2 regions of the Sphaerimonospora mesophila genome follow, and region 2 is predicted to be linked to the other one. Evidence: riboswitches for the same ligand, from Rfam matches in the RefSeq annotation. Region 2 holds a riboswitch; the other holds the start of a gene.
The links. Region 2 has a riboswitch for cobalamin ahead of cobN (cobaltochelatase subunit CobN). Riboswitches for the same ligand answer to the same signal wherever they lie in the genome.
Positions count from the first base shown of each region.

Region 1 (5,812 bases), on a different contig from region 2:
GGGATGGCCGCCAGCCCCTCACGCAGGAGGGACACCAACTCCTCCGTGCTCGGGACGCGGGGAGAGTGGATGTCGTACACCCCTGGCCCCACCTGCCGGGGATAGCCCGCCTCGGCGAGCTCGTGCGCCACCCGCATGTGCGAGCGGGCGGCCTCCAGGCTGATCACGTCGACGTCGAGGGCGTCGATCGCGGCCAGGATCTCGCCGAATTCGGCGTAGCACATGTGCGTGTGGATCTGGGTCTCGGGCCGTACGCCCGCCGTGGTGAGGCGAAACGCCTCGGTGGCCCATTCGAGGTAGGCGGGCCGGGCGGCGGCACGCAGCGGCAGCGTCTCGCGCAGGGCCGGCTCGTCGACCTGGATGACGGCGGCGCCGGCGGCCTCCAGATCGACGACCTCGTCGCGCAGGGCGAGGGCGACCTGCCGGGCGGTGTCGGCGAGCGGCTGGTCGTCCCGTACGAACGACCAGGCGAGCATGGTGACGGGCCCGGTGAGCATCCCCTTGACCGGCCGGCTCGTCTGGGACTGGGCATAGGTGGCCCACCGCACGGTCATGGGCGCGGGCCGGGAGACGTCCCCGGCGAGGATCGGCGGCCGGACGTAGCGGGTGCCGTACGACTGGACCCAGCCGTGCCGGGTGGCGACATAGCCGGTGAGCCGCTCGGCGAAGTACTGGACCATGTCGTTGCGTTCCGGCTCACCGTGGACGAGGACGTCCAGGCCCGCCTTCTCCTGGAAGGCGATGACCTCGCGGATCTCGGCGGCGATGCGTTCGTCGTAGGCGGCGTCGTCGATGCGTCCGGCCAGCAGGTCGGCCCTGGCCGCCCGCAGCTCGTCGGTCTGCGGGAAGGATCCGATCGTGGTCGTCGGGAGCACGGGCAGGTCCAGGCGGGCGCGCTGGGCGGCGACCCGCTCGGCGTACGGCTGAGCCCGCCTGGTCTCCCGTACGGTCACCGCGGCCGCGCGTGCCCGTACGACCTGGTCGCAGGTGATCGCGGAGGTCTTCCTGGCCGCCAGGGCGGCCCGGTTGTCGGCGAGGGCGTCGGCGATGACGTGGGTGCCGCGGGCCAGGCCCCGGGCGAGGGTGGCGACCTCGGCGGCCTTCTGCCGGGCGAAGGCGAGCCAGGCGGCGATCTCGGGCTCGATCTCGCCCTCGGCCGCGACGTCGAGCGGGACGTGCAGGAGCGAGCAGGAGGCGGCGACGTCCACCCGTCCGGCCAGGCCGAGCAGGGTGGCGAGGGTGGACAGCGACCTTTCCAGGTCGTTGATCCAGACGTTGCGGCCGTCGACGACCCCCGCGACCAGGCGTCTGCCGGGCAGACCGCCGACCCGCGCCAGCCCGTCGAGGTTGGCCGCGGCCGGGCCGGTGAAGTCGAGCGCGAGGCCGTCGACGGGGGCGGCGGCCAGCACGGGAAGGGCCGCGCCGAGCCGGTCGAAGTAGCTCGCCACGAGGAGCTTCGGCCGGTGGGTCAGCGCGCCGAGCTCCCGGTAGGCGCGGGCGACCGCGTCGAGGACGGCCTGGGGCTGGTCCTGGACCAGGGCGGGCTCGTCGAGCTGCACCCACTCGGCCCCGGCGGCCCGCAGCCGCGCGAGCACGTCGGCGTAGACCGGCAGCAGCCGGTCGAGCAGCGTGACGGGATCGAAGCCCGGCTCGACGCCGGGGGCCGGCTTGGCGAGCAGGAGGTAGGTGACCGGGCCCACCAGGACCGGCCGCGCGTCGTACCCGAGGGTGAGCGCCTCCCGGAACTCCCCGACGGGCTTGGCGGGATCGGCGGCGAAGACGGTGTCCGGCCCGAGCTCGGGCACCAGATAGTGATAGTTGGTGTCGAACCACTTGGTCATCTCCAGCGGAGTGACCTCCCCGGTGCCGCGGGCCATGGCGAAGTAGCCGTCGAGCGGGTCTGCCTCGAACGCGGCACGGTGCCGTTCGGGAATCGCGCCCACCATGACCGTGGTGTCCAGCACATGGTCGTACAGCGAGAAGTCACCGCAGGGCACCTCGCCGATGCCGGCGTCGGCGAGATCGCGCCAGGCCGTACGACGCAGGTCGGCGGCGGTCGCGCGCAGCTCGTCGGCGCCGACACGCCCCGCCCAGTAGCCCTCGATCGCCTTCTTGAGTTCGCGGTCCCGCCCCTGGCGCGGGTAGCCGTACACGGTCGCCAGCGGAGTGGGGGCGGCGGAACTGTGAGCCATGAAACTCTCCTTCGCGAGTCACGGACGACGCCGACCGGCCCCGAAGACGTGAAGGAACGCCCACCGGCGAACGCGCGCATACCGCTCGCGAAGCCGCCGGCCCGCCCACGAGGCCATCGACATCACCGCGCGCGGTCGCACGCGGGCAGTGGCAGGTCTTCGGACTCGCGGGCACGCCACGGGCTCACCGAGCCCGGACATCTACTGGCCGTCGCTTCCCTGACCGTGCTGGCCCAGTGCGTTGACGGCGGTCGTTCCCACTCACCGCTGCGGGGCAGTCCCGGAATTGGCCTGCCCACTCCGAGGTGAGCGCGACCGCACCGGGTTCCCTCTTACGACGCTCCCGCCTGGCGGGCGGAGGCGAACCGACTGCGCCACCAGAGTAAACCCGAGGATCACCGCCGCTCACCCGGACCCGTCCGGTAGGGGCGGGCATGAGCCCCGTGGCCGGATGGTCCGTACCGGCGGTCCGCTCGCCGCGACAGATCACCGTGGCACGCCCGGGGGAGCGCCGTGGTGCGTTCGGGATCGACACCGTTTCATTAGGACGCAACATGTTGGGTGTGACATCGAGCCGCCACCCCATATATGGTGTCCCTGCGCTGGTCCGGCCGCTCAGCCAGAGTGGCCGGGGCAAGAGGGAACCCGGTGGAAGTCCGGGACTGCCCCGCAGCGGTGAGTGGGAACGACCGCCGTCATACGCACTGAGCCATCACGGTCTGGGAAGCGACGGTCAGTAGGAGCTACGAGCGCGCCCACGAGTCCGAAGACCTGCCGGCGCGCCGCGTACGACCATGCGTGCGCGGCTGCTCCGAGGTCGCGCGGGACGACCGACGGCTCCGGCGGCGACCGCTGTGCGTCTCCGCCGGGCGTCTCCTGCGCGCACCTCGGTCATGTGGACCGAGTTCGCGAGGAGAGGACCATGACGGTCACCGGGGACCCGCCGACTCAATCGGCAACGGTGGACGAGCCCGTGCCGCGGCAGACCCAGATGCGCGTACGCAAGCGCGACGGCCTGTCGGAACCCGTCGACGTGACCAGGATCGTGCGTGCGGTCGAGCGCTGGGCGGATGATCTCGCCGACGTCGACCCGCTGCGCGTGGCGACCAAGACCATCAGCGGTCTGTACGACGGGGCGACCACCGCGGAACTCGACCGGCTGTCGATCCAGACGGCGGCCGAGATGATCGGCGAGGAGCCGCAGTATTCGCGGCTGGCCGCGCGGCTGCTGGCCGCCTACATCGGCGAGGAGGTGGGTGGTCAGGGCATCGCGTCATTCAGCCAGGCCGTCCGTCTCGGCCACGCCGAGGGGCTGATCGGCGACGCGACCGCCGAGTTCGTGGCCGCACACGCCCGCGAGCTGGATGACGCGGTCGATCCACGCGGCGACCTGCGGTTCGAGTATTTCGGGCTGCGCACCGTTTACGACCGCTACCTGCTGCGGCACCCGTTCACCCGGCTGGCGGTGGAGACCCCGCAATATTGGCTGCTGCGGGTGGCGTGCGGCCTGGCGCGGACGCCCGGCGAGGCGATCGACCTCTACCGCCTGATGTCGTCGCTGGCCTATCTGCCCAGCTCGCCGACCCTGTTCAACTCCGGCACCCGGCACACCCAGATGTCGTCGTGCTATCTGGTCGACTCCCCGCGCGACGAGCTGGGCTCCATCTACGAGCGCTACGCCCAGGTGGCGCACCTGTCGAAGTTCGCGGGCGGCATCGGCATCTCCTGGTCACGCGTTCGGTCGCGCGGCGCGCTGATCCGCGGCACCAACGGCCACTCCAACGGCATCGTGCCGTGGCTGCGCACGCTCGACGCTTCGGTGGCCGCCGTCAACCAGGGCGGACGGCGCAAGGGTGCGGCCTGCGTCTACCTGGAGCCGTGGCACCCCGACGTCGAGGAGTTCCTCGAACTGCGCGACAACACCGGCGAGGACGCCCGGCGCACGCACAACCTCAACCTGGCCAACTGGATCCCCGACGAGTTCATGCGCCGGGTCGAAAGCGACGACCTGTGGTCGCTGTTCGACCCCGACGAGGTCCCAGAGCTGCCCGACCTGTGGGGTGAGGCGTTCGAGACCGCCTACCGCGCGGCCGAGGCAGCCGGCCGCCACGTCCGCCAGGTCAGGGCCCGCGACCTGTACGCCAAGATGATGCGTACGCTCGCGCAGACCGGAAACGGCTGGATGACCTTCAAGGACACCTCGAACCGGTTCTGCAACCAGGCCGCGGAGCCGGGAAACGTGGTCCACCTGTCGAACCTCTGCACCGAGATCATCGAGGTGTCGAGCGACGCCGAGACCGCGGTGTGCAACCTCGGTTCGGTCAACCTCGCGGCCCACCTCGCCGAGGACCGCGGCGGCATGGACTGGGCGCGGCTGCGCGCCACGGTCCGGACGGCGGTGACGTTCCTCGACCGTGTGATCGACATCAACTACTACCCCATCGAGCAGGCCGCCACCGGCAATGCCCGCTGGCGTCCGGTCGGGCTCGGCGTCATGGGCCTGCAGGACGTGTTCTTCGCGCTGCGCCTGCCCTTCGACTCGCCCGAGGCCGGTGAGCTGTCCACCCGGATCGCCGAGGAGATCTACCTGGCGGCCCTGGAGACGTCGGCCGATCTGGCCGAGCGCCACGGCGCCCATCCGGCGTACGACCAGACGTGGGCCGCGCGGGGCAGGCTCCACCACGACCTGTGGAACGTCGAGAGCGCACTGCCCGAGCGGTGGGCGCGGGTCCGGGAGAAGATCGCCGCACACGGGCTGCGCAACTCGCTGCTCGTCGCGATCGCGCCGACGGCGACCATCGCCTCGATCGCCGGCTGCTACGAGTGCGTCGAGCCACAGGTGTCCAACCTGTTCAAGCGCGAGACGCTCAGCGGCGAGTTCCTCCAGATCAACAACGCCCTGGTCGCCGAGCTGAAGGCACGCGGGCTGTGGACCGAACGGATCAGGACCGCGATCAGGCGGGCCGAGGGCTCGGTGCAGGGCATCGCCGAGCTGCCGGCCGACGTACGTCACCTGTTCCGCACGGCGTGGGAGCTGCCGCAGCGCGCGCTGATCGACATGGCCGCCGCGCGGGCGCCGTACGTCGACCAGAGCCAGTCGCTCAACCTGTTCATGAGCGCGCCCACCATCGACAAGCTCTCCTCCATGTACCTCTACGCGTGGAAGGCGGGCCTGAAGACGACCTACTACCTGCGCTCCCGTCCGGCGACGCGGATCCAGCAGGCGACCGTTCCCGTCGCCCCGGAGCCCGTACCGGAGCAGGCCCGGGTCTGCTCCCTGGGCGACGGCTCTCTTGAGAATCCCGACTACTGCGAGACCTGCCAGTGACCGCTCATCTGCTGCTCGACCCCGGCATGAACCTGACCCTGCGCCCGATGCGCTATCCGCGGTTCTTCGACCGGTTCCGTGACGCCATCAAGAACACCTGGACCGTCGAAGAGGTCGATCTCCACTCCGACCTCAAGGATCTGGACCGCCTCTCCGAGGCGGAACGGCACCTCGTCGGCCGCCTGGTCGCCTTCTTCGCCACCGGCGACACGATCGTGGCCAACAACCTGGTGCTGAACCTGTACCAGCACATCAACTCCCCGGAGGCGCGGCTGTACCTGTCGCGTCAGCT
Region 1 covers NZ_BCBX01000035.1:131,398-137,209, forward strand. The annotation lists gene metE (5-methyltetrahydropteroyltriglutamate--homocysteine S-methyltransferase) at 1-2,192, opposite strand, end outside; cobalamin riboswitch at 2,326-2,578, opposite strand; cobalamin riboswitch at 2,779-2,985, shown strand; gene AP234_RS14665 (ribonucleoside-diphosphate reductase subunit alpha) at 3,115-5,520, shown strand; gene AP234_RS14670 (ribonucleotide-diphosphate reductase subunit beta) at 5,517-5,812, shown strand, end outside.
Region 1: another riboswitch for cobalamin. It lies ahead of AP234_RS14665 (ribonucleoside-diphosphate reductase subunit alpha); the one in region 2 lies ahead of cobN (cobaltochelatase subunit CobN).

Region 2 (5,812 bases):
GGCGGCCTTCGCCGGGCCGGTCGCAGCGGAGTGCGCCGGGCTGCTCTACCTGTGCGAGGAGCTGGACGGGCAGCGGATGTGCGGGCGCGTGCCGGCCCGCGCCCGGATGACGTCCAGGCTGACCCTCGGATATCGGGAGGCCGTCGCGTTGCGGCCGTCGCTGCTGACGAGGGCGGGCGAACGGTTCCGTGGCCACGAGTTCCACCGGACCGCCGCCGACTACGACCACGCGCCGCTGTTCCGCTGGGCGGGCGGCGGCGCCGATGGTTCCAGCGATGGTTTCGGCGACGCCCTGCTGACCGCGTCGTACCTGCACCTGCACTGGGCCGGCAGGCCCGAGCTGGCTCAGCGGCTGGTGTCGTCCTCCAGATCGCCCTCGGTCTTGAGGTAGGTCTCGCGGAGCCCGTTCAGGATCTCCGGGTCGGGGTGCTCCCACATGCCGCGTTCCGCCGCCTCCAGCAGCCGTTCGGCCATGCCGTGCAGCGCCCACGGGTTCGACCGCTGCATGAACTCCTGGTTCTCGGGGTCGAGCACGTACGTCTCGGCCAGCTTGTCGTACATCCAGTCGGCCATCACGCCCGTCGTGGCGTCGTAACCGAACAGGTAGTCGACGGTGGCGGCCAGCTCGAAGGCGCCCTTGTAGCCGTGCCGCCGCATCGCCGCGAGCCACCGCGGGTTGACCACGCGAGCGCGGAAGATCCGCGAGGTCTCCTCCGACAGCGTCCGGGTGCGGACCGCGTCCGGCCGGGTGCTGTCGCCGACGTACGCGGCGGGCGCCCGCCCCGTGAGCGCGCGTACGGTGGCGATCATGCCGCCGTGGTACTGGAAGTAGTCGTCGGAGTCGGCGATGTCGTGCTCGCGCGTGTCGACGTTCTTGGCCGCCACGGCGATCCTGCGGTAGGCGTCCTCCATCTGTGGCCGCGCGGCCACACCGTCGAGGTCGCGGCCGTAGGCGAAGCCGCCCCACACGGCGTACACCTCGGCGAGGTCGGCGTCGTCGTGCCAGTTGCGGCTGTCGATGAGCGGCAGCAGCCCGGCTCCGTACGCGCCGGGCGCCGAGCCGAAGACGCGCATCGTCGCCCGGCGCTCGTCGCCGCCCGTCTCGGCGACGTGGGCCCGCACGTAGTTGTCCCCGTGCGGCTCGTCCAGGGCGGCGGCCAGCCGTACGGCGTCGTCGAGCATGGTGACCACGTGCGGAAAGGCATCGCGGAAGAAGCCGCTGATGCGGACCGTCACGTCGATTCTCGGCCGGCCGAGCTCGCCGAGGTCGATCGGCTCAAGGCGTGTCACGCGGCGCGACGCCTCGTCCCACTCGGGGCGGATGCCGAGTAGCGCGAGCACCTCGGCCACGTCGTCGCCCGCCGTGCGCATGGCGCTGGTGCCCCAGATGGACAGCCCCACCGAGCGCGGCCACTCGCCGGTGTCCGCGCGGTAGCGCGCCAGCAGCGAGTCGGCCATCGCCTGGCCGGTCTCCCAGGCCAGCCGGCTCGGCACCGCGCGGGGATCGACGGAGTAGAAGTTGCGGCCGGTCGGCAGCACGTTGACCAGGCCGCGCAGCGGTGAGCCGCTCGGCCCCGCGGGCACGTACCCGCCGTCCAGGGCGTGCAGCACGTGGTCGAGCTCGTCGGTGGTGCGCGCCAGGCGCGGCACCATCTCGGTGGCGGCGAAGGTGAGGATCCGCGTGACGAGCTCGGCGCCCTCCCGGGGGGACCCTCCCGCGAGTTCGGCGCCCTCCCCGGGGAGCCCTTGGGCGCTCTCCCGGGGGAACCGCTCCGCGAGGACGGCGCGGGCGACCTCGGCCGCCGCCTCCACCGCCCAGCCGCGCTCCTCCATGCCCTCCACCAGGTCGCGGGCGACCGTCTCGGCCCGGTCGACGGCCGACAGCCGCGCCGTGCCGTCCTCGGCCAGGCCGAGCGCCTCACGCAGCCCGGGCAGGGTCTCCCGGCCCGACCACATCTGCCTGGCCCGCAGCATCGCCAGCACCAGGTTCACCCGGTCCTGACCCGTGGGCGCCTGGCCGAGCACGTGCAGGCCGTCGCGGATCTGGGCGTCCTTCACCTCGCACAGCCAGCCGTCCACGTGCAGGATGAAGTCGTCGAACTCGCTGTCGTGCGGCCGGTCCGCCAGCCCGAGGTCGTGGTCGAGCCGGGCGGCCTGGATCAGCGTCCAGATCTGCGCCCGGATCGCGGGGAGCTTGGCCGGGTCCATGGCCGCGATGGAGGCATGCTCGTCCAGGAGCTGCTCCAGCCGCGCGATGTCGCCGTAGGTGTCGGCACGCGCCATCGGCGGCACCAGGTGGTCGACCAGCACGGCGTGTGCCCGCCGCTTGGCCTGCGTGCCCTCGCCCGGGTCGTTGACCAGGAACGGATAGATCAGCGGCAGGTCGCCGATGGCGGCGTCGGTGCCGCAGGAGGCGGACATGCCCGCCGACTTGCCCGGCAGCCATTCCAGGTTGCCGTGCTTGCCCACGTGCACGATCGCGTGCGCGCCGAACCCGGTGCCCTCCCCACCCCCCTCTCCGAGGGGCCCTCCCCCCGTTGCCAGCCAGCGGTAGGCGGCCAGGTAGTGGTGGCTGGGCGGCAGATCGGGGTCGTGGTAGACGGCGATCGGGTTCTCGCCGAAGCCACGCGGCGGCTGCACCATCACCACCACGTTCCCGGCCCGGAGCGCGGCCAGCACGATGTCGCCGTCGTGCACGAACAGCTCGCCGGGGGGCGGCCCCCAGTGCCGCTCCATGTCCGCGCGCAGGTCCTCGGGCAGGGTGCGGTACCACCGCTCGTAGGAGGCGGCGGAGATCCGTACCGGATTGCCCGCCAGCTGCTCCTCGGTCAGCCAGTCGGGGTCCTGGCCGCCGGCCGCGATCAGGGCGTGGATGAGCGCGTCGCCGTCCTGTTCGGCCACGCCGGGAAACCCCTCGCCCAGGTCGTAGCCCGCCTCGGCGAGCCGGGCCAGCAGCCGTACGGCGCTCGCGGGCGTGTCCAGCCCGACGGCGTTGCCGATCCGGGAGTGCTTGGTCGGGTACGCCGACAGCATCACGACCAACCGCCGCTCGGCCGGCGGGGTGTGCCGCAGCAGGCCGTGCCGTACGGCGATGCCCGCCACCCGGGCGGCCCGCTCGGCGTCGGCGGCGTAGACGGTCAGCCCGTCCTCGTCGATCTCCTTGAACGAGAACGGCACGGTGATGATCCGGCCGTCGAACTCGGGGATCGCCACCTGCGAGGCCGCGTCCAACGGCGACAGCCCGTCGTCGTTCTCCTCCCACGCCTGCCTGCTCGTGGTCAGGCAGAGCCCTTGCAGGATCGGCACGTCCAACTCGGCCAGCGCGCCCACGTCCCACGCCTCGTCGTCGCCGCCGGCCCCGGCGGTGGCCGGCCGGGAGCCGCCCGCCGCCAGCACGGTCACCACCAGCGCGTCGGCGGCGCGCAGCGTGTCGAGCAGCTCGGGCTCCGCGGTGCGCAACGACGAGCAGAAGACCGGCAGCGCCTGCCCGCCCGCGTCCTCGATGGCGGTGCAGAGCGTCTCCACGAAGGCGGTGTTGCCCGCCATGTGATGCGCGCGGTAGTAGAGCACGCCCACCACCGGCCCGCTCCGCGAACCGGCCGGGCGCTCCAGCCGCCCCCACGAGGGGGCCGGCGCGGGCGGTGCGAACCCCTCGCCGGTCAGCAGGACCGTGTCGGACAGGAACGCGTGCAGTTCCGCCAGGTTGGCCGGCCCGCCCTGTGCCAGGTAGGCGTGCGCCTCGGCGCAGACCCCGGCGCTGACCGTGGAGAGCTCCATCAGCTCGGCGTCCGGCGCCTGTTCGCCGCCCAGCACCACAACGGGGCGGGGGCCGGCCAGCAGCGCGTCGAGCCCCTTCTCCCAGGCCCGCCGTCCGCCCAGCAGGCGCACCACCACCAGGTCGGCGTCCGTCACGAGATCGGGCAGGTCGTCCACCCCGAGCCGGGCGGGGTTGCCCAGGCGATAGGCCGCGCCACTGGCACGGGCGCTCAGCAGGTCGGTGTCGGAAGTCGAGAGCAGCAGGACGGTACGGCTGTCGCCTGGCACGACGCAATCCTCCCTCGGGGTCCTCGCCCCGGTCGCGGGTGTCACGACGGCAGGAGTCTCCTGGCTCCCGGATCGACGCTCCCCCCGGCCTTCCCACCCGTCGCCGGGCAGTGGCCTGCGGTGGGGTTCGCTCCCCGGTCACAGTGGCGGGACCGCGCCGGTTTCACACCGGCTTCCTCCCATTGCCATCGCCTACCGAGGAGCCTACGACACAAAAGCCTCCGAAATAACTGGCGCTACCATCCTCACCGTGTCGATAAGCGACTTTTCCGGACGTGAGCGCTCGGACGCCTGTCCGGGAGCGCTCCAGGTGCACGAGGCGGCCGACGGCCCGCTGGCCCGGATCCGCCTGCCGGGCGGGGTGATCTCCCCCGCGCAGCTGCGCGAGCTGGCCGCCTGCGCCACGGAGCTGGGCTCGGGGGTGATCGAGCTGACCTCCCGGGCGAACGTCCAGGTCCGCGGCCTGCGCGCGCCCGCCGCCTTCGCCGGGCGGATGGCCGCCGCCGGCCTGCTGCCGTCGGCCACGCACGAGCGGGTGCGCAACATCGTCGCCTCGCCGCTCGGCGGGCGCGGCCACGCCGGCCTGCTCGCCACCCGGCCGCTGGTCGAGGCGCTGGATCGGGAACTGTGCGCTCGCCCTCGGCTGGCCGAGCTTCCCGGACGGTTCCTGTTCGCGTTCGACGACGGCACCGGAGACGTCGCCGGGCTCGGCGCCGACGTCACGCTCGCGGCCGAGCACCGGACCGGGGCGCGGTTGCTGCTGGCGGGTTCCGACAGCGGGCTGACCACGCGTCCCGAATCCGCGGCCTCGCTCATGATCTCCGCTGCGGAGGCGTTCCTCGACGAGCGGGCCGCGCAGGCCGAGGCGCGCGGCGCCACGCGGGCGGACTGCGACATGTCGGCCGACGGCGGTACGCCGGCGAGCACCGGTGCGTGGCGGATCCGCGAACTGGAGAACGGGCCGGCGCGCGTCGCCGCCCGCCTGGTCGACGCCGTGGCCGGGCTCGGGGCCCCCGCCACCTCGGATTCCGAGGTGAGCCCGGGATTCGAGGTGAGCCCGGGATTCGAGGTGAGCCCGGGATTCGAGGTGAGCCCGGGATTCGAGGTGAGCCCGGGATTCGAGGTGAGCCCGGGATTCGAGGTGAGCCCGGATTTCGAGGTGCGGCGGCCGCGGGGACTCCGCCGCGCCGGACGCCACGCGCAGCGCGACGGCCGGGTGGCCCTCGAAGCCCTGGTGCCGCTCGGCAGGCTGTCGGCCGCCCAGGCCCGGGCGCTCGCCGACGTCGGCGACGACGTACGGCTGACCCCCTGGCGTACCGTCGTGGTGCCGGATCTGTCCCCGGCCGAAGCGGACCGCGCGGCCGAAGCGCTCGACGCCGCCGGGCTCGTCACCGATCCGGACTCGCCGTGGGCGGGCGTCACCGCATGCACCGGACGTCCCGGCTGCGCCAAGTCGCTGGCGGACGTCCAGGCCGACGCACGACGCTGGGTGGCCGGCCTGGACCGGGCCACGGACACACCCGTTCACTGGGCCGGATGCGCGCGACGCTGCGGGCTGCCGCGCGGCCGGGTCGTCCAGATGATCGCCACAGCCGACGGCTACCGGGAGGGGCGGCAGTGACCGACTACATTCGCGACGGCGCCGAGATCTACCGCCGCTCGTTCGCGACCATCCGCGCCGAGACCGACCTCACCGGGATGCCGCCCGACGTGGCCCAGGTGGCGGTACGGATGATCCACGCCTGCGGGATGACCGACCTCGTGGCCG
Region 2 covers NZ_BCBX01000042.1:157,778-163,589, forward strand. The annotation lists gene AP234_RS24285 (cobyrinate a,c-diamide synthase) at 1-391, shown strand, start outside; gene cobN (cobaltochelatase subunit CobN) at 346-4,044, opposite strand; cobalamin riboswitch at 4,076-4,267, opposite strand; gene cobG (precorrin-3B synthase) at 4,295-5,665, shown strand; gene AP234_RS24300 (precorrin-8X methylmutase) at 5,662-5,812, shown strand, end outside.